DNA from 2 places in the Alitiscatomonas aceti genome. Region 2 is predicted to be linked to the other one. Evidence: a T-box and tRNA genes for the amino acid it is inferred to sense, from the RefSeq annotation. Region 2 holds a T-box; the other holds one or more tRNA genes.
The links. A T-box is a leader RNA that pairs with one kind of tRNA and senses whether it is charged. The one in region 2 lies ahead of metG (methionine--tRNA ligase), so its partner is inferred to be a tRNA-Met.
Positions count from the first base shown of each region.

Region 1 (10,680 bases), on a different contig from region 2:
ACCAGAATGCTTTTATTCCGGCAGAGCCTCCATCAGTCGATTAACCAATTAATAATTAACTAGTTAACTATCATAGAAATTATAATCCCCCCTGCCGCTGCTGGCAAGGGGGAAATTTGTGAAAAAAATGTGTTTTTTACTCTCCATCCTCTTTGGGAAGCTTCCTTTTCAGCATCAGGAAGCAGGCGATGTGGACCGCCCCTGTCACCACCCAGGTCACTGGATAGGAAAGGTACAGTGTCGTCAGGCTCCGGCTCCACTGGAAAACCGTGAAGATCCAAAGGACTCTCAGGCCGCAGACACCGATAATGGATACGCACATGGGGATCACGGAGCTTCCCAGGCCCCGGATACTGCCCACCATGGTATCCATGATGCCGCAGAGGAAGTATGTGGTCCCAAACACCGCCATACGCTTTAAGCCGAACTGAATCACCTCCGGATCCGAGGAATAGATCCGCAGCAGGCTCTCACCGGCAGCAAAGGCCGCCAGGCCCATGCCCAGCCCCACCGCAGTCACAACGCCGACGCAGGTGAGGGTGATCCGGCCGATCCTCTTATATTTCCGGCCGCCGTAGTTCTGGCTGGTAAAGCTTAAGTTCGTCTGGTAGATGGCATTCATGGCATTGTAGATAAAGCCCTCGATATTCTGGGAGGCCGTGTTTCCTGCCATGGCGATGGAGCCGAAGGAGTTGACCGACGACTGGATCAGCACATTGGAGATGGAGAATACTGCGCCCTGCATCCCGGCAGGAAGACCGATCTTGGCGATCCTCTTAAGCTTTACCTTACTGATCCGCAGATCCCGGATCCTGAGCTTTAAAGCGCCCTCGCTCTTTACCAGGCACCAGAATACCAGGCCCGCAGAGATCACCTGGGAGATCACCGTGGCCAGGGCAACGCCGGCCACATCCATATTCAGGGAAATAACAAAAAACAGGTTCAGGACCACGTTCACCACGCCGGCCGCCGTAAGGAAGTATAAGGGACGCCTGGTATCGCCCACGGCCCTCAGAACGGCGCTTCCGAAGTTATAGAGCATGGTGGCCGGCATCCCAGCGAAATAGATCTTCATATAAATGGCGGATTTATCGATCACATCGTCGGGAGTGCCCATCAGCTCCAGCAGAGGCCGGGTCACAAGAAGTCCCAGGGCCACCAGGAACACGCCGGACAGCAGGCTGATGGCTACGGCTGTGTGGACCGTCTCATTGACGTCCTGCTCTCTCTTTGCCCCGTAATACTGGGCCACCAGCACGTTGACTCCCACAGACAGGCCGATGAACACATTGATCAGCAGATTGATCAGAGCGCCGGTGGAGCCCACGGCCGCCAGAGACTGGCTCCCCGCATAACGGCCCACGACGATCACGTCTGCGGCGTTAAAAAGAAGCTGTAAGATGCCAGACAGCATCAGGGGAAAAGAATAGATCAGGATCTTTCCCAGGACTGGTCCGCTGCACATGTCCATTTCATAGGATTTCTTCATTGTACCTTCCTCTTTCCTTTTATTTTTGTGCTGCCGGTGTCGGATCCCGACAAAAAAAGCTTTCCGACGGATCGGAAAGCTTTTACGGCTTTTAAAGAGAGCTGCTAACCAGAATCGAACTGGTGACCTCATCCTTACCAAGGATGCGCACTACCGACTGTGCTATAGCAGCGGGTTGTTTTCTTAAGCCTCAGTTATAATAACATACGTCTACGGATTTGTCAACAGGAACTTTAAAATTTTTTTTACATATCTTAAATTAAAAAACACAGAGGTTTTTTCATGCCAGAAAACAACGAGATCAGAACTCCCAGAGAAGGGGCCGGAACCGCCCCGGAAGAAACGAATGCCGGCGCAGCAGCGGCATGGCCGGATATTTCCGGTGTTCCTACCACGCCTGTGGCGCCTCCAGGCGGTGAGCCTGTCTGGCCGGACAATGACCTGGCCGGCGTCCCCACCACGCCCGTGGCGCCTCCAGGCGGTGAGCCTGTCTGGCCGGACAATGACCTGGCCGGCGTCCCCACCACGCCCGTGGCGCCTCCGGGCGGCGAGCCTGTCTGGCCGGACAATAACCTGGCCGGCGTCCCCACCACGCCTGTGGCGCCTCCGGGCGGTGAGCCTGTCTGGCCGGGAAATACGTTTCCGTGGCCGGTGCCTCCGGTCTTTCCCTTCCCTCCGTCCTCTCCCTATTCCAGCCAGGTCCGTTTCTTAAACGCCTCCACCAACGGCCAGGATCTGGACGTATGGATCGACGGAAGGAATATTTTTTCCGGTTCCACCTTCGCCACTGTATCCTCCTACATCCAGGTGTCCGACGGCTTCCATACCGTCACTGTGCGCCGTACCAACGGCCCGGCCCTGTACCGGAGGACCCTATCCTTCATTTCCGGGGAAAAGGTGACCATGGTGCTCCTTGACACGCCGGGAGGCATCACCCTGTCCCGTGTCTCCGACATGGGCTGCACCAATATCCCGGCAGGCTACGGCTGCCTCCGGGTGGCCAATATGTCTTACAGCGGCTCCAATTACGACGTACGCACCTTTAATAACCAGATCGTCTTCGGCGGCGTGGGCTTTAAAGAGGTGACCACCTTTAAGCAGACGGCAGCCGGAAACTATACATTTTTCGTCACCGCCTCCCAGGCGTCCCTTACAGGCTTTGCAGAGCTTCCAGTGATCCTCCTGACGGCCATTACCGGCGGCTGCTCCGCCTGTATGGTAAACGACCCGATCATGAGCTTTGGCATCAACGTGCGGCCCGGCCGGGTCTATACGTCCTACATCATCGGAAATCCCTGGTCCAATCTGTACCGGGTATATACCCTGGAAAGCTGAGCTTCCAGGCCCATGGCACAAAACAGGCGGGTACATCAGACCGTACCCGCCCTCTCTGTTTCTTATTTTTTTCCCATCCTCTGTCTCACGATCTCATAAGCCAGCACACCGGCGGCCACAGACGCGTTTAAGGAATCGATCTGCCCCTGCATGGGGATGGAGGCCGTCATATCGCATTTCTCCCGGACCAGCCGGCTGACTCCGTCGCCCTCGTTGCCCACCACCAGGCCGATGGGGCCCGTAAGGTTCACCCGGTACATCACATCCCCGCCCATATCGGCGCAGACGAACCACAGGCCGCGTTTTTTCAGATCCTCGATGGTGGCCGCCAGATTGGTCACCTTTGCCACCGGCGTATAATTCAGCGCCCCGGCCGATGTTCTGGCCACCGTTGCCGTAAGGCCGGAGGCGCGGCGTTTGGGAATGATGACGCCGTGGGCCCCTGCCAAATTGGCAGTACGGATGATGGCACCCAGGTTATGGGGGTCCTCAATGCCGTCCAGAAGGATCAGAAACGGCGGCTCTCCTTTTTCCTCGGCAGCCTTTAACATATCCTCCACCTCTGCATATTCATAGGCTGCTCCATAAGCGATGACCCCCTGGTGGTGGCCCGTGTCAGACATCTGGTCCAGCCGCTCTTTGGGCACAAAGGTGATGATGGTATCGTGTTTTTTTGCTTCCCGCAAAATGCTCTTTACAGGCCCGTCCTGGCATCCGTCCAGGATAAACAGGCGGTCAATGGGCTTTCCTGCCCGGAATGCCTCCAGGACCGCGTTGCGGCCTTCTATGGTCAGTTCTTCATATCTCATCTTCCGTCTTCCTCTTTCAGTTCTCCGATTTTTTCAAGTCCCAGGCTCACCACCTCTGTGAGCCGGTCAAACCGCTCCGCCAGATAAAGATATCCCACCAGGGCCTCAAAGCCTGTGGCCATGCGGTATTCCTTCATGGTGGCATTTTTAGCCATGGAGCCGGATTTGGCGTTCCTCCCCCGGCGGCAGACCGTCTTTTCCTCTTCGGTCAGCTCCTCCCACACAGCCAGCAGAAGCTCCATCTGGGCCGACGCCTTCACAAGCCCCGCCGTATGCTTATGGAGCTTGTTCACCTGGACGTTGCCGTCGTTGACCACCTTGGTGCGGATCATGATCTCATAGACCGCATCTCCGATATAGGCCAGCACCAGCGGCGAATACTGGGAAGCATCCGCCTCCTTCAGCCGGAACGCTTCCTTAAACCGGGAAAAAGAGTTTACGCCCGTTTCCATTTTACTCCCTCTCTGGTATCCTCCAGGATGATCCCCATATCCAGGAGCTTTCCGCGGATCTGGTCGGCCAGGGCAAAATCCTTTGCCTTTCTGGCAGCCTGCCTCTGGGCGATCATATCCTCGATCTCAGAATCCAGGATCTCTTCCTTTTTCTCTGTGATGATCCCAAGAACGCCGCAGAGCCGTTCAATGGTCTCCTTCATCCAGCCCACATATGCGCCGGTGCTTTCCGCAGATGCAGTGGAGTTGCTGAGCTTTACCAGCTCGAAGACTGCGGATACGGCGTCGGCCGTATTGAAATCGTCCTCCATGGCCGCTTCGTATTTTTCCACCAGCTCCATGGCCTTTTTCTGGTTTTCCAGTTCTGCGGCGCTCATGGTTCCGGCAGCCGCCTTTTCCTCCAGCTCCTTCAGCTTCTCAACGCCTGTAAGGATACGGTCCAGGCCGTTTTTCGACGCCTCCATCAGCTCCGCGCTGAAATTCAGCGGGCTTCTGTAATGGGCGCTCAGCATAAAGAAACGGAGCACCTGGAGATCATATTTTTCTCCGATCTCCCGTACTGTAAAGAAATTGCCCAGGGATTTGGACATCTTCTTATTATCAATGTTCAGAAAGCCGTTGTGCATCCAGTATCTGGCAAAGGTCACACCGTTGGCCGCCTCACTCTGGGCGATCTCATTTTCGTGGTGGGGGAAGATCAGATCCTCGCCGCCGGCATGGATGTCGATCTCGTCACCCAGGTATCTCTTGGCCATGACCGAGCACTCAATATGCCAGCCGGGACGGCCCTGGCACCAGGGGGACTCCCAGAAGGGCTCTCCTTCCTTTTTGGGCTTCCAGAGTACGAAATCGTTGGGATCCTCTTTGCCCTCTTCACCAGTGACCTTGATCTCACGGAAGCCGGACTGGAGATCGTCCAGGTTTTTATGGGACAGCTTTCCGTAATCCTTGAATTTTCTCACCCGGTAATAAACGGTGCCGTCTGCCGCCGCGTAAGCATAGCCCTTTTCGATCAGGGTGCGGATCATATCCAGCATACCGCCGATCTCCTCTGTGGCCAGGGGATTCTTTGTGGCGGGCATGATATTCATTGCCTCCATATCCTTTCTGCATTCGGCAATATACCGCTTGGAGACCGTATCTGCGTCCACACCCTCCTCGATGGACTTTTTAATGATCTTGTCGTCCACGTCAGTAAAGTTGGACACAAAATTCACCTCATAGCCCTTATACTCAAAATATCTGCGGACCGTATCGAATACGATCATGGGACGGGCGTTTCCGATATGGATCAGGTTATAGACCGTGGGACCGCAGACATACATTTTTACTTTTCCCGGCTCCACCGGAACGAACTCTTCTTTTCTTCTGGAAAGGGTATTATAGATTTTCATGGTCTTCTCCTCTTTTTTATTCTTTCTGACAGCCGGGACAGCCCGTACAGCCTCCCGCATCCATCCGGTCCCCCGGATCGTAATCTGCCACCGTGGAGAGCAGGCACACGGCCTGGGCCGCGATCCCCTCGCCGTTTCCCGTAAAGCCCAGCCCCTCCTCTGTGGTAGCCTTAACGCTGACCCGGTCTCTCTCCAGCCCCAGGGCGTCTGCGATATTCTCCATCATCCCCGGCCGGTACGGCAGAAGCTTCGGCTTCTGGGCGATCACCGTTGAATCGATATTCTCAATGAGGAACCCGTTTTCCGCCAGGATCTCTCCCACCCGTTTTAAAAGGGAAAGGCTGGAGATCCCCTTATACGCCTCGTCGGAATCCGGGAAATGCTGCCCGATATCTCCCAGGGCAGCCGCTCCCAGGAGCGCATCCATAATGGCGTGCAGCAGTACGTCTGCATCTGAATGACCCAGAAGCCCTTTTTCATAGGGAATGTCCACACCCCCCAGAATCAGCTTCCTGCCTTCCGTCAGCCGGTGTACATCGTATCCCTGACCGATCCTCATACTCATTCTCCTTTGCCATTGATATTTATTCTAAGCGCTGATCATCCGGATCTTCCTGGGGATGCACCGGATCTGCATATCCTGCTGGCACATACAGCTTTCCCCGTCCACATGGACCGCCAGGGGCCGCTCCAGATGGACCGCCACCTCGCTGCATTCAAAGCTCCTGACACCGCGCTCTTTCTTTCTTACCCCTGCGATCACGTCCAGGACCGGCCCGAACATCCTCCGCTTCAGAGAGCTGTTGGCCACGTAGACCGTCATCTTCCCGCTGTCCTCCGGCACCTCCTGTCCGCGTCTTGGCCTCTTCTTTTTCTCCTGCCCCATCCGGATCGTGATAAAGTAGATATAATTGAATTCCACCTTCCTTACGCCGTCCAGGAGCAGATGCCCCCGCACCGGACGCGCCAGCGCCAGCTGCTTTAACGCCAGTACCACCTTCAGCATTCCGGTCATATGAAGCCGGTTCATCTGGCTGCGGACGGGACAGCACAGCAGGTTATGGCAGACGGCCGCATCCAGTCCCACGCCGCACCTTCCGGCAAACCTCCGGTTAAAGATCTCATCCTCCCCGCAGGTCACAACGCCATAATCCAGCAGTTCATAATATTGCGGATGGAGGACGCGCCTGCACTGGACCCTTACCTTACTGTGCGGCCGGCTCCTCCGGGAAAGGGCGTTCCGGAATCCTGCCGGGACGTAGCCCAGGGTCACCATCCCTTTAAAGGACACTCCGTTTAAAACTTCGTTATACGTCCCCTCTCCGCCTACGATAATGATCGTCTTCGGTTCATTTTTATCGGCGGTCAGCGCCCTGGCGATCTCAGCCGCATCTCCCCGGTTTTCCGTAAAAAACACCCGGTATTCCCGTCCTTCATTTTCCAGCTGCTTCTCCAGCCTTTTCCATATGCGATACCCCTTACCAGTTCCTGCACTGGGATTTACGATAAACTGATACATGGAACCCTCCGTTTTATCCTGCTGGTATTACATAAATCATATAATATACAACGAAATTATATTTAGTATACCACAGAATACGGAAAAAAGATAAGAAAATTTCTATAAAAAAGGGACCCTGTATTCAGGATCCCATTTTAGTAGCGGAAGGGAGATTCGAACTCTCGACACTACGGGTATGAACCGTATGCTCTAGCCAACTGAGCTATTCCGCCACGCTTTGCTCAACGAACATTAGGATACCATGTTTGGAATAAAATGTCAACAATAATTTTATTTTTCATGGATTTCGTGAATGCTCTGTGAAAAATCCTGGTAAAAGCAGGGCTTCCGCCCCCCTACTGCCTTGGGCGGAATACGATCTCCCACCGGGACGGCCTGGCATAAAAGATCAGGGCAAAATCCTGGACCAGGCCGCCGATGACCGCATTGCATAAAAACTGCTTTGAAGCGATCCCGTTGCACAGGATATCCTCTGACGATGAGATATTGATGTTCCTGACGCAGATGACCTCCCCGTCGTCGCCCTTAAATTTAACAGAAACCGGATACAGCTCCCGTCCGGCCGGAAACCATGCCATACAGGCAGCCTCTCTCCGGTCGCCTTTGACGGTCCCATCATCCAGATTTGAATTTCCCAATGCCCGATATTCCATTCCAGCCATCCTCTCTTTCCCACACAGCTTCACACACAGAGGGTACGGTCTGCCGTATCATCCCCCGTTTCGAAAAAGAACGTATGTTCTGTTCTTATTATACGAACATTTGTTCTGTATGTCAAGATGAAAAAACTGGAACATGTGGACCGGCACAGCCAAAGGTCCGGAAAAAGCCTCCGGAAACCACGGGCCGCAGCCCCTTACAGCGGCGCAGCCCTTCTCGCCTTCCCCCTGGCACTGGCCTGCCTGCGAGGACGCATCTCTTTTTTCTTACGGGACCGCAAAAGCAGCATTCCTGTCCAGAGGACCATAACGCCGACCCCGGCGGCGGCAAACCCCAGATCCGGAGCCGCGGTCGTCCCGGCATATCCGCTCAGATCGAAGCCCGCCAGGACCAGCGCAGCCGAAAACGGATACAGGCTGGAAAGGACGCCGCCTTTGAAGAACAGCATGCTGTATCCCAGGAAGAACGCCAGGATGGAGCCTCCCAGATATGCCCCGCGGATCTGTCCAAAGATCAGGATCAGGGGCATACAGACCAGACTTGTAGTAAAGGCAGCCGCCACGATCTGCGTACTGCCATGAAAAAGCACCTCCGCAGTCAGTCCCGGCAGGCCGGCCACCAGTCCAGTGACCAGGGTAACGCCGGCACTGTATATTCCCAGAAGGACTGCAAGCATGCCGGTCAGAAGCAGCTTTGTCCCCAGAAGCCCTGGCATAGAAACAGGGACCGCCATGATATTTTTCAGCGTATCATGGGAAGACTCCCTGTCCATGAGCCAGGCGCCTGTCATCACCAGTGAAATGGGCAGAAATATCTGGGTGTTGCCCCAGACAACATTGGCAAAAAGCGTCCGGATATCATAGTCCGGATCCCGGTATTCCGCCTCAATGATCATCTGGCTTCCATATTGTACCAGAGGGCAGAGCCCAAGGGCCATAAGCCCCACCAGAAGGATCTGGCACCGGCGCAGCTTCAGTAATTCTGCTCTTAACAGATTCCACATGATCCCACCTCCTTAAATCTCCTGACGCCGGAAGGCCATCGCGATCAGCGTCAGAAAAACAATAGCTTCCACAACGATCACACTGAACACCTGGGCGCGGCCGAGAAAATACGGGCTGATCCGCTCCAGCAGCTCTGCCAGCTCCGCGCTGGTCCGGCTCTGGTCATAAAACTGGAAGGTCCAGCGGAAAGCCAGCGGTCCCGGAAGCAGGGTACCGATGTTCAGCCCAAAGGGCTGCGTCAGAAAGAGATCGTTCATGGAAAAGATATAATTCACAATGGTGTAAAAAAAGGTGATCACAACGGACACGATATAATTTTTATTGAGAAGGACCACCAGAAGAATGCAGGGAAGCGCTCCGGCCCACATGATCACTCCCTCTTCCAGCCCAACCCAAAACAGCGTCCAGAACCCAACCGGCTCCCATCCCCGGACCAGCAGGACCGCAAGATTCACCAGGCCTCCCGCCGCCATGAAGCCAACGGCAAACAGCAGCAGGACCAGCATTTTGGAAAGCACCAGCTTCGTCCGGTCCACGGGTATGGCCGCAAGGTTTTTCAAAGTATCATGGTCCAGCTCCTGAAACAGCAGGCTGGAAGCCAGGATCACAAGAAGCGGCATCAGAAGCAGATATGCGCTGAGCTGGAACAGGCTGGACATCACTCCATTTACAGCATCCACATCCGTATTCACATCTGACAGGAAAAAAACGTACGCCAACGGCATGAAAACGGAAAGCACCAGAGAAATAAAGACCAGAGGCCTGCGTTTCAGCTTCAGAAATTCACACTCCATCAGTCTAAGCAATCCCCTCGCCTCCCGTCACACGCCTGAAATAATCCTCCAGGCTTTCTTCACAGGTATGGGCCTCCGATACCTCCAGTCCGTTTTCCACAAAGGCAGTTACAACTTTTCCGACCGGCAGATCAAGATTGTGGAGCTGCAGCCTGTGGTCATCCTGGATGGAGAAACGGGTTTCATGGAAGCTGCACTCCAGGATCCTTGCGGCCTGGGCGGTGTCGGAAAGCGTAAAACGGACATGCCTGCCGCTTTTCTGCTCCAGTCTGGCAAGGCTTTCCTCTTCCAGCAGTGTGCCGTGGTCAATGATCCCAATATCGTCCGCCAGCAGGGAAATTTCCGAAAGGATATGGCTGGAGATCAGAATGGTCTTCCCTCCTGTATCACAGAGCTCCCGGATAAAGGAACGCACCTCTGCAATGCCGATGGGATCAAGCCCATTGATGGGCTCATCCAGGATCAGAAGCTCCGGATCGTGCATAATGGCAAGGGCAATGGCAAGCCGCTGCTTCATGCCAAGGGAATACTGTGAAAAGAGCTTTTTGTCTTTATAAGGCAGCCCCACCAGATCCAGGGCATCCCTGATGGCATGACCGTTTGGCACGCCCCGCAGAATGGCAAAGATACGCAGATTTTCCGCAGCGGTCAGATTGGGATAAAAGCCGGGGGACTCGATCAGGCTGCCGATGCGGGGCAGGATCTTCTTTTCATTCCCCTGCAAAGGATTTCCCCAGATCCGCACCTCGCCGGACGTGGGCTTCGTCAGTCCCAGCAGCATTTTCATGGTGGTCGTTTTTCCGGCCCCGTTCCTCCCCAGCAGACCATAGATCCTCCCGCGCTTCACATGGATACTTAAGTCAGCCACGCTCTTTTGCGGGCCATACTGCTTGGTCAGGTTTCTTGTTTCAATGATGGTATTTGTGTCCATAGGCAAACCTCCTGTTCTGTAAGGGATTCTATCACGCCATCCTTGCATGAACCTTGCCGCAGCCTTGCAAAAACCTTGCAGTTTAAGATCCGGCCAGAATGCCAGGGGGCCGCTCACTCATCCAGGGGGAAAACCAGGGTAAATTCTGTTCCTTTTCCCGGTGTGCTTTCCACAGTGATGCTGCCTCCCATCTTTTCCACAAGCTGATGGACAATGGAAAGGCCCAGCCCGCTGCCCTTCTGGGACCGGCCCTTATCACACTTATACAGCCGTTCAAAAATATGCTTCAG
Region 1 covers NZ_JAOQJF010000003.1:159,413-170,092, reverse strand. Annotated here, with positions in the region: gene OCV69_RS02620 (MATE family efflux transporter) at 137-1,489, opposite strand; tRNA gene OCV69_RS02615 (tRNA-Thr) at 1,589-1,661, opposite strand; gene OCV69_RS02610 (DUF4397 domain-containing protein) at 1,772-2,824, shown strand; gene rlmB (23S rRNA (guanosine(2251)-2'-O)-methyltransferase RlmB) at 2,887-3,633, opposite strand; gene OCV69_RS02600 (Mini-ribonuclease 3) at 3,630-4,085, opposite strand; gene cysS (cysteine--tRNA ligase) at 4,070-5,479, opposite strand; gene ispF (2-C-methyl-D-erythritol 2,4-cyclodiphosphate synthase) at 5,496-6,038, opposite strand; gene OCV69_RS02585 (diacylglycerol/lipid kinase family protein) at 6,069-6,998, opposite strand; tRNA gene OCV69_RS02580 (tRNA-Met) at 7,140-7,213, opposite strand; gene OCV69_RS02575 (hypothetical protein) at 7,337-7,654, opposite strand; gene OCV69_RS02570 (ABC transporter permease) at 7,858-8,664, opposite strand; gene OCV69_RS02565 (ABC transporter permease) at 8,677-9,471, opposite strand; gene OCV69_RS02560 (ABC transporter ATP-binding protein) at 9,464-10,390, opposite strand; gene OCV69_RS02555 (sensor histidine kinase) at 10,504-10,680, opposite strand, start outside.
Region 1: it encodes a tRNA-Met, which carries the amino acid that the T-box ahead of metG (methionine--tRNA ligase) is inferred to sense. The anticodon was not compared.

Region 2 (10,680 bases):
AAGCCCACCAGAAGGTTGATCAGGTTTCCTGTGGTTCCGCCTACGGCAGACAGAGCTTCCTTTCCAACGAATTTTCCCACGATCATGGCATCCGCCGTGTTGTAAAGCTGCTGGAAAAAGGTTCCAAACAGGATGGGGAAGAAGAAGATCAAAAGCTGCTGCCAGATCACGCCTTCCGTGATCCCATTATACTGTACGGTCTCATTTTTCTTTCGCTGCATCAGTTTCACCTATTGTTTGAAAAAAATGTTTTTTACAAAAGTTCCTTTCTCAGTTCCTCTCCGCTCTTTGAGGATAAGTATGCCGGCGGAAGATCCAGGATCGTCTTGCAGCCGGTCATGCCCTCCTGCTTCATGCGGTACGCAGCCCTGGCACAGGCCACGATCACGGAAGAGGTGAATTCCGGATTGGAATCCAGCTTCAGGCTGTACTCGATCACATGATTATGCTCCAGATCCCAGCCCGTTTTTCCGCTGCGGATCACAAAGCCGCCGTGGGGCAGGCTTCTGTGGTCCCGCTCCATCTCCTCCTGGGAGATAAAGTGTACGGTGGTATCATAATCGGCAAAGTAGTTGGGCATGGTCACGATCTCTTTTTCGATGGCTGCCTTGTCTGCCCCTTCCCCGGCCACCACAAAGCACTCTCTTGTGTGCTTCTGTCTTGTGGTCAGCTCCGGCGTTTCCCCGCTGCGGATGGCCTCCAGGGCGCTCTCCACCGGGATCGTATACTGTCTCGCGTCCTTCACGCCCGCGATACGGCGGATGGCGTCGGAATGGCCCTGGCTCACGCCTCTGCCCCAAAACGTATAGTCCTTTCCGTCCGGGAGCACTGCGCTTCCATACAGGCGGTTTAAGGAGAACATCCCTGGATCCCAGCCGGCGGAGATCACCGCTGTGTTTCCGGCCTCTCTTGCGGCCTTATCCACAGCCGCAAAGTGCTCCGGGATCTTTGCGTGGGTATCAAAGCTGTCCACCACGTTAAAATATTTCGCATATTCCGGGGTCTGCTCCGGAAGATCCGTAGCGCTGCCTCCGCAGAGGATCAGGACGTCCACCTGGTCTGCCAGGTCTTTGGCATCCTTCGCCGGATATACGTTCACTCCCTCTGTCAGGATCTTCACGCTTCCGGGATCTCTTCTTGTAAATACTGCCGTTAATTCCATATCGGGATTCTGCTTCAGCGCGCATTCCACGCCGCGCCCAAGGTTTCCGTATCCCATGATTCCTACACGAATCGTCATAGATCTCATTCCTCCGTTCTGTGTCCGGCTCCGGGCGGAAATCCCGCCGCAGGTCCGGCTCTGGTTCACAGTCTCCTCAGACCAGAAAAAGCTCCCGGTCTTTTTTCATTTTAGCAATATGGCTTTTCCGTGTCAATGCGTTTCTCTGCGGATAAATAAGAAAGCCACTGCCGCTGTGATAAATTCAGAGACCGTTACCACCAGCCAGATGCCGTTAACACCTAAAATGACCGGAAGGACCATCACCAGTGCTGTATTTAAGACCACTCCCCTGAGAAGCGTGATGGTCAGGGAACGCCTGGGCTGCACCACCGATTGGAAATAGGTGCTGCACATGATGTTCCACTCGCTTACCAGGAAGGCCAGGAAATACAGACGAATGGCCGGGACCGCCATGGAAAGGATCTCCTCTGTGGGCTCCAAAAACAGGTACGCCAGCTGGGTGGGAAAGAAAAATCCCGACGCCGTAAAGATCAAGCCCGCAGCCAGGGCCACCCGGATCCCCAGGCCCAGTCCCTGACGGACCCGGTCTCTCTTTCCGGCTCCGTAGTTGGCCGAAAGAAGTGGCTGCACCGCCTGGGCCATGCCGTTGGAGATGGAGGTCACCACCAGGGCCGTGTTGCTGATGATCCCATAGACCACCACGCCCAGGTCGCCCACATAGGCTAAAAGCTGGCGGTTGAACAGGAACGTTACAAAGCCGTTGGAAACCTCCAGGATAAAGCTTGCCAGTCCGTTCCCAAGGATCTCCAGCACCTTTTTAAGGCTCACATTCCAGAGGGGCTTTAAATGGTTCTCCTTTGAAAAGAAATGGCTGCTTAAGATCAGAACGGTCAGGGTCGTGCCCGTTGCCGTGGCCAGCATGGCTCCGCCCATGCCCCATTTCATGATGAAAATAAATACGTAATCCAGGATCACGTTGGTGACGCCGCCGCTGATGACTCCGGCCATGGCCAACTTCGGCGCTCCGTCATTTCTTACGAAGGCCTGTAAAAACGACGACATGACGCACATGGGCGACGCGGTCACCAGCACCCGCCCGTAGGCCACAGCGTGCTCCCTCATGGCCGGGGTAACCCCAAGAAGCCGTAAAAGCGGGTCAAAAAACACATTGCAGAGGGTCAGGGTCAGGACCGCAAACACCAGGGCCATCAGGAGGCCGGTGGTAAAATACCCCCGGGCCTCCCGCTCATTTCCCTTTCCTCTGGAAAAGCCGAACAGGACGCTGCCGCCGATGCCGCACATCATGCCAAAGCCGAAAAAGGTGCTGTAAAGGGGCAGCAGAATGTTAAGGGCCGCAATTCCCACAGAACCGATGCCGCGGCCGATCATCATGGTATCCGCCAGGATATAGATGGACGTTACCAGGGTAGCGCTGACCGACGGCACAAGATAGCTTAGGAATACACTGCGGACCGGATCTTCAAGTAAACGGTTCTGTTTCATAATCTCCTCATGCCATATTAAAATTTGTATCCTTATAGCCGGCAATGGTATCCGCCATCTCCCGGCCGTATTCTTTTGCAAAGTCCTCTAAGACTGCGTCGCTGGCCTTTACGCCTTCGTCCCCGAAGATCCCTTCGGAAACCTCTCTCAGGGACCAGAAGGTATGGGCGCAGTGGTACTCGAAGGATCTTACTCCGGGCATATATTTTTCGATCTTCATTTCCGGAGTGAGCCCGGCGTTCCGGACGATCTGGACGCAGTGGTCGTGGGTGTGGAGGGTCTGGGGCACCTCATACCGGATGTCCGGATTAAAGCCCCGGGAAATGGACGCGTCCAGGACACTGCAATAGGCTTTTCCCGCCTCACCGGCTCCCATTTTCTGGAACTGGGCAAACCACGGACATGAATAAATATTCATGATATAATCGGGATCATAGCCGCCGATCTCCACCCGGTTTGCGGCTCCCATGGCCTTGATCTCCTCTGTATTGACCCACTCGCCGTACCGGCAGTAGTTCTCATAGGTCAGGGGCTTTCCGTCCCGGATGGCTCTCTGGGCCATGCGGCGGCCCCTCTGGCTTCCATAATACTGGATCCCATGGATAAAGGCCTCCCGTCCCCGGTCCCCGAACTGCTCCGTAAGACGGATATAGTACCTGGCCGCCAGAAACGCGTGTGTCATCTCATTAAATCCCATAAAAACTCCCCTTTCTGAACCTTTGTCTACGGTTCCCCTAAAATATCGGAAAGCTCTGCAAACTGGGAAAGCGTCAGCGCCTCGCCCCGGACCGATGCCGGAAGGCCCATGCGCGCAATGGCCGCAGCCACCTTTTCCTTGGAAAACGGCAGCTCCGGAGCATTATTTAATCCGTTCTGCAAAGTCTTTCTCCTCTGGTTAAAGGACGCCCGGATCAGCTTAAACATCAGCTTCTCATCCCGGACCGTCACCGGCGGATCCGTGTACCTTGTGAGCCGGATCACCGCAGAGCCCACATTGGGCCTGGGAATAAAGCAGTTGGGCGGCACGTTGGCCACGATCTCCGGCTTTGCATAATACTGGACCGCCAGAGACAGGGCCCCGTAATCCTTGGAGCCAGGCCCCTCCTTCATCCGGTCGGCCACCTCCTTCTGGACCATGACCGTAATGTTATCAATGGGCACGCCGCTTTCAAACAGCCCCATGATGATGGGCGTAGTAATATAGTACGGAAGATTCGCCACCACCTTAATGGGACGGCCGCCGTTATACCGGTCCGCCAGCTCCCGGATATCCACCTTTAAAATATCCTCGTTGATGATGGTCACGTTGTCCCAGGCCGCCAGGGTCTCCCCCAGGATGGGGATCAGGTTCCGGTCGATCTCCACGGCCACCACCTGCCTGGCATTTTCTGCCAGGTACTGGGTCATGGTGCCGATGCCGGGGCCGATCTCCAGCACACAGTCGTCCTTTGTGACTCCGGCGGCGTTTATGATCTTTTCCAGCACATGGGTATCGATCAGAAAGTTCTGTCCAAATTTTTTCTGGAACATAAATTCATACTTCTGTATGATCTCAATGGTGTTCTTGGGATTTCCCAGATATTCTTTCATATACGATTCTCACTTTTCTTAAAGCCTGTAAAGCCGTCTGGCATTCTCTGCGGTGACACGGATCACTTCGTCCTTCTCCATGCCCTTAAGCTCTGCCAGGGCCTCTGCCACATAGGAAAGATACAGGGAGGAATTTCTCTTTCCCCGGTAGGGAACGGGCGTCAGGTAGGGACAGTCCGTCTCCAGGACCAGACGGTCCATGGGCGCGTATTCCGCCACCTCCTTCAGCTTTTTGGCGTTCTTAAAGGTCAAGACGCCGCCGATCCCTAAGAAATATCCCATGTCCAGATATTCCCGGGCCTGGTCCACACCGTAGGAAAAGCAGTGGATCACGCCGCCGGTGGTCCCTTTGTGCTCCGCTTTTATAATGTCCATGGTGTCCTTTGCCGCGTCCCGGCTGTGGATCACCACAGGAAGCCCCGTGTCCTTTGCGATGGAGAGCTGGCGGACAAACCATTTTTTCTGGATCTCCCGGTCCGGCTCATCCCAGTAATAATCCAGGCCGATCTCTCCGATGGCCACGATCTTTTCCGATCCGGAGGCCTTCCGGAGCCAGTCCATGTCCTCCTCGGTCAGATCCTTTGTCTCATTGGGATGGACCCCCAGAGCCCCGTAAAAAAAGGGATATTCTTCCGCCAGGGCCAGGGTGGTCCGGCAGGACTCCATACTGGCACCGATGTTGCAGACGTTCCCGATCCCGTTCTCTCTAAGGCTCCCGATCAGGCTCTCCCTGTCCTCGTCAAACGCCTCATCGTCGTAATGGGCGTGGGTATCAAAAATGTATTCCATAGATCAGCACTCCTATGAAGTAAATGATGAGCAGATGGGCCGGGTAAAACACATAAGGCAGATATCCCAGCCGCCTTCCTCTGGTTCCATTGTAACGGCTGATGAAGAAAAATGCAATGCATCCGAAGCCGCCCCAGACGATTCCCTCCAGAAGGATCAGCACCGCGCCTCCCGCCAGGCTCTGGGCCTGGAAATTTCCATTATAAAAATACAGGATCAGGATAAAAAGCACGCCCAGTGGGCCGTAGTCGGAGTTTAAAAGCCCGGACGCCGCCATGGAAGCAGCTGCTGTAAGGACAATGGCCGCCGTTTTAAGCCACACAGCCCCCGCACGGCCTCCAAAGGCCCCTTCCTCCGGCTCCCAGGTCTGGACGGCCCGGATCCCCTTTAAGGCCAGAAGGCTGATAGAAAGAGTTACCAGCGTATTCTGCACCGGATACATCGGCCTTCCGCTGCATATAAGGTTAAATGGGATCTCTGAAACCAGAGCCAGAAGGACCATGCGCTTCATATACCTTCCCCAGTCTCCCGTGTGGAAAAAGCCCTGGACCAGAAAAAAACCATAAAGAGGAAAAGCCACCCGCCCCGCAAGGCGCATGGCTGTTCCCAGTATATACCAGGCCATAGGGAGGTCCGTGCCGCCGCGTTCCATCAGATGGAACGCCAGATGGTCCAGGACCATGGTCCCCATGGCGATCCGCTTAAGGTCGGATGCAGAATACGTCCTCTGCCATCCTAGCATACTTCGGAGCCAGGTTTGATATCCTTTTCCGGAGTCATAAGAGCCAGATTTCCCTCATCGTCCTCAGCACACAGGATCATGCCCTCCGAAAGCATTCCCGCCAGCTTTGCCGGCTTTAAGTTGGTAACCACCATGACCTTTTTCCCCACCATCTGGTCCGGCTTGTACCAGGCCTTGATGCCGCTGATGATCTGTCTTGTCTCAGAACCGATCTTCACCTGGGAGCAGAGCAGCTTCTTGGACTTGGGCACTTCCTCGCATTTTACGATCTGGCCGATCTGGAACTGGAGCTTTGCAAAGTCATCGTAGGTGATCTCCGGCTTTTTCTCCACATCCACAACGCTTTCCTCCTGGGCGTTTTCTTCTTCTCCGGCGGCCTTGGCTTCTTCTGCCTTCATGGCTTCCACCTTCTCCAGGACCTCCTTCACGTCCATACGGGCGAACAGGATCTCCGGCTTCTCCGTTACCTTATTTCCATTGGGATACAGTCCGAACTGGTCCATGGCCTCCAGAGTCCTCTTTTCTGTATTGAGCTGGGCCAGGATCTTTTCAGACGTCTCCGGCATAAAGGAGGACAGGAGAGACGCGCCGATGGTGATGGCCTCGGTCAGGTTGTAAAGCACCGTAGCCAGACGGTCCTTCTTCTCCTCATCCTTTGCCAGAGTCCACGGAGTGGTCTCGTCGATGTATTTATTGCTGCGGCGGAAGATATTGAAGATCTCTGTGATGGCATCGGCCACGCGCAGCTTCTCCATCTTCTCGTCTGCCTTCTTCACAGCCTCTAAAACAGCGGCCTTTAAGTCATCATCCACGTCCTCGCAGACGTTTTTGTTCTCCACAACGCCGCCGAAATATTTATTGGCCATGGAAACGGTACGGTTCACCAGGTTGCCCAGGATATTGGCCAGATCGGAGTTCATCCGCTCCACCATTAATTCCCAGGAGATCACGCCGTCATTCTCAAAGGGCATCTCATGGAGTACAAAGTAACGGACTGCGTCCACGCCGAAGAAGTCCACCAGCGTATCGGCATACAGCACGTTTCCTTTGGACTTGCTCATCTTTCCGTCGCCCTGGAGGAGCCACGGATGGCCGAATACCTGCTTGGGAAGGGGCAGATCCAGGGCCATTAAGAAGATGGGCCAGTAAATGGTATGGAACCGGATGATATCCTTACCGATCAGATGGAGATCTGCCGGCCAGAACTTATTGAATTTTTCATCATGGTTCCCATCGCAGTCATAGCCGATCCCTGTGATATAGTTGGTCAGGGCGTCCAGCCATACATAGGTCACATGCTTCGGATCGAAATCCACCGGGATCCCCCACTTAAAGGAGGTCCTGGATACGCAGAGATCCTGTAAGCCCGGCAGCAGGAAGTTGTTCATCATCTCATTTTTCCTGGATACCGGCTGGATAAATTCCGGATGGCTGTTGATATGGTCGATGAGCTTCTGGGCATATTTGCTCATACGGAAGAAGTAAGCCTCCTCCTTTGCAGGCTGTACCGGACGGCCACAGTCGGGGCACTTTCCGTCCACCACCTGGGACGGGGTCCAGAAGGACTCGCAGGGCGTACAGTAAAGGCCCTCATAATGGCCCTTATAGATATCGCCTTTTTCGTAGAGCTTCTTAAAGATCTTCTGCACCTGCTTTTCATGGTACTCGTCAGTGGTGCGGATGAATTTATCATAGGATGTGTTCATCAGATCCCAGATATTTTTGATCTCTCCCGCCACGTTGTCCACAAACTCCTTGGGCGTCACGCCGGCGTCCTGGGCCTTTAACTCGATCTTCTGGCCGTGCTCGTCGGTTCCGGTCTGGAAATATACGTCATAGCCCTGCTCTCTTTTGTACCGCGCAATGGCGTCTGCCAGCACGATCTCATACGTATTTCCGATATGCGGTTTTCCGGATGTGTAGGCAATGGCCGTGGAAATATAGTACGGCTTCTTACAATTCTTGCACATAAAAAATCCTCCTTTAAGACAAAAAAAGACCCGTCTTCTCTTAAAGACGAGTTCTCCCTCGTGTTACCACTTTAATTCAGAGATCCCTCACAGGATCCCCCTCACCGGCTGCCATAAACAGCCTGACGCGCTAACGGGCGCTTCCGTCGCGGCCTCAACTCTCTGCCCTTTTACCGGCAGCTCCTTCAGCCGCGCAGCTCCGGGACCATCTTCTGCAAAAGCTCCGCTCCCCGCTCGCACCATCCGGGGTCTCTGAAAGCTTCCCTTTTTGCATACTCTTCCCTTCACAGCCTTTTCCCTATTATACCCCTAGTCTATCCTGTTCCAGCGGTTTTGTCAAGACTGGGAAAACGCCTGCAGGCAGACTTCTGCCATCCCGCTCCGCAGCCTCCGGCCAAAAACCGGCACATACCTCTTCCATCCCCTTCATATACTGGCGGTATACAGCCGGTCTCCGGGCGCTCTTCCCGGATCTGGCCCGGCTTTTCAAGGAGGTATCGTCATGCGGCCTGAACATGGCTTTTCCCGAAAACATCCGTACATACTTCTATGGGGGCTCCTGGCCCTGTCCCTGCTTCTCACCTCCTGTGGCCGTCAGAGGATCCGGCAGCCCGGAGAAAGCAGCGCGGCCTTTGAAAACAGCACCGCTCCGGGAAACGGCGCGGCTTCGGAGTCCGGCGGGGCTCCTGGGTGTCCGTCCCAGGAGGACATTGCCGCTGCCCAGGCTGCCTTTGATTCCTTCTGCACCCAGGTCTTCCAGGAGGAGATGGCCCAGGCCGGTACCCTGGACCTCCACTATACGCTGCTGCGGCCGGAAGCCTTCGGGATCTCTCCCGGAGAACCGAGGCTGGGTACCTGCACTTTGGAGGACATGATCCAGTCCGGGGCGGCGGTCCAGGAGCTGGCAGACCGGCTGGCAGCCTTCGACCGCTCCCTGCTCACCGAAGACCAGGCCCTGGTGTACGACGCCCTTTCCGAGACCCTCCAGGCCTCCCTCATGGGCCGGGGACTGGAGCTTTATGAGCAGCCCCTGGCTCCCACCATCGGTGTCCAGGCCCAGCTTCCCATTCTCCTGGCAGAATATTCCTTCCACTCCTTAAAGGACGTGGAGGACTACCTGGCCCTTCTGTCCCAGACCGATGCTTATTACGCCCAGATCCTGGAATTTGAAAACCAGAAGGCCGATGCGGGCCTGGGTCCCTCGGATACCACCATCGACCGGATCCTGGAATCCTGTGAGAGCTACCGGATCGATCCGGACCAGAACTTTCTCACTGAAACCTTTGCCGCCAGGCTGGCGGCCCTGGAACAAGAGGTCCCTCTGACCGCAGAGCAGAAGGCGGATCTCCACTCCCGCCATCTGTCCGCCATACAAGGACATTTTATTCCGGCCTACGAGGCCATGATCCAGGGCATGACCGTTCTTAAGGGGCGCGGGATCAACGACGGCGGCCTGGCCGGAGCCAGGGACGGGAAGCAGTATTATGAATACCTGGTAAAAACCGGGCCCGGACTCTCCTATACGGTCCCGGAGCTTAAGGAGGCCTTAAAGGCCAGGATCCGAAAGGACTACGAGGCCCTTGGCCGGATCCTCCGGGAGACTCCCGCTGCCGGTCTGGAAAACGCCTCCTTTTCCCTGACTGATCCCCAGGCCATCCTTCTGGACCTCCAGGAGCAGATGAAGGGGCTTTTCCCGGAGCTTTCCCAGTGCGGCTATGAGGTCCGCCAGGTCCCCTCCTGTCTGGAGGGTTCCTTAAGCCCCGCCTTTTATCTGACGGCTCCTGTGGACGACAGGGACCAGAACGTCATCTACATCAACGGCGGCTCCACCGACAGCCGGAAGGACCTCTACACCACCCTGGCCCACGAGGGCTTTCCCGGCCATCTCTACCAGACCGTATACAACCGGACCCACGCGAAAACGCCGCTGTCCGCTCTATTAAGCTGCTCCGGAGCCAACGAGGGCTGGGCCACCTATGTGGAAAATATCGCCTGTACCTTTGACAACGGCCTTTCCAGGGCCGCCGGAAAGTACCGGGCCCATATGCGCTCCCTGTCCCTCTGCGTCCATGGCCTGCTGGATATTGGGATCAATTATGACGGCTGGGACGAGGCCAGAGCCGGGGAATTCATCCGCTCCTGCTTCCAGGCCGACGACCAGACGGTCCGGGAGCTGTGGCAGGTGATGATCGATAACCCAGCCAATTATCTGGAGTACTGCGGAGGATATATTGAATACATGGACATGAGAGAGCAGGCGGAGGCCGCCCTGGGAAGCCGTTTTTCTCCCCTGGACTTCCATAAGCTCCTCCTGGATCTGGGGCCTGTGCCCTTTTCTGTGATCCGCCCCCGGTTTACGGCCTGGCTGGAGGAACAGGTCCGCCAGGCTGCGGGCCCGCCTCCGACCAGAGGGTGAATCCGCAGCTTCCGGTTTAAAGAAGATTTTTATAAAATCCTATCTCTGGATGTTAGATTCTTCAGTATCGTCTTTGTATGAATCAACCAAATACAGAACATCAAAAATCATTCAGCCCCCCTATTGAATAAAATCGACGTCCCCACAGATTGTAAAATCTGTGGGGACGTCTCAGAAACTATAAAATCCCTCCGCAGAAACAACTCTCAGCAAAATACACCAGTAAAGACATATAATAACATCTTACATCCTCTACACCAGAAATATACTTCTGAAATAGTATTTAACTCTTCTTCATTTTAGATAGGTACCGATACTTTTTATGAACTCTAGTGAATTACCTAAAATCCAACTATTTTTTATCTGTCTTTTCGCTTCTTCCACCATCCAGCGATCTTATCCAGGAGCCAACCTCCACCATATAAAATCACCATAGCCCCTATGGCAATAAGAAAAAAGTTCAGCACCATATTTGTTACCATCGGAG
Region 2 covers NZ_JAOQJF010000015.1:20,550-31,229, forward strand. Annotated here, with positions in the region: gene OCV69_RS08880 (MATE family efflux transporter) at 1-221, opposite strand, end outside; gene OCV69_RS08885 (diaminopimelate dehydrogenase) at 254-1,240, opposite strand; gene OCV69_RS08890 (MATE family efflux transporter) at 1,373-2,686, opposite strand; gene OCV69_RS08895 (L-2-amino-thiazoline-4-carboxylic acid hydrolase) at 2,694-3,383, opposite strand; gene rsmA (16S rRNA (adenine(1518)-N(6)/adenine(1519)-N(6))-dimethyltransferase RsmA) at 3,410-4,276, opposite strand; gene OCV69_RS08905 (TatD family hydrolase) at 4,295-5,065, opposite strand; gene OCV69_RS08910 (TraX family protein) at 5,049-5,807, opposite strand; gene metG (methionine--tRNA ligase) at 5,801-7,777, opposite strand; T-box leader at 7,817-8,074, opposite strand; gene OCV69_RS08920 (DUF885 domain-containing protein) at 8,280-10,193, shown strand; gene OCV69_RS08925 (hypothetical protein) at 10,553-10,680, opposite strand, start outside.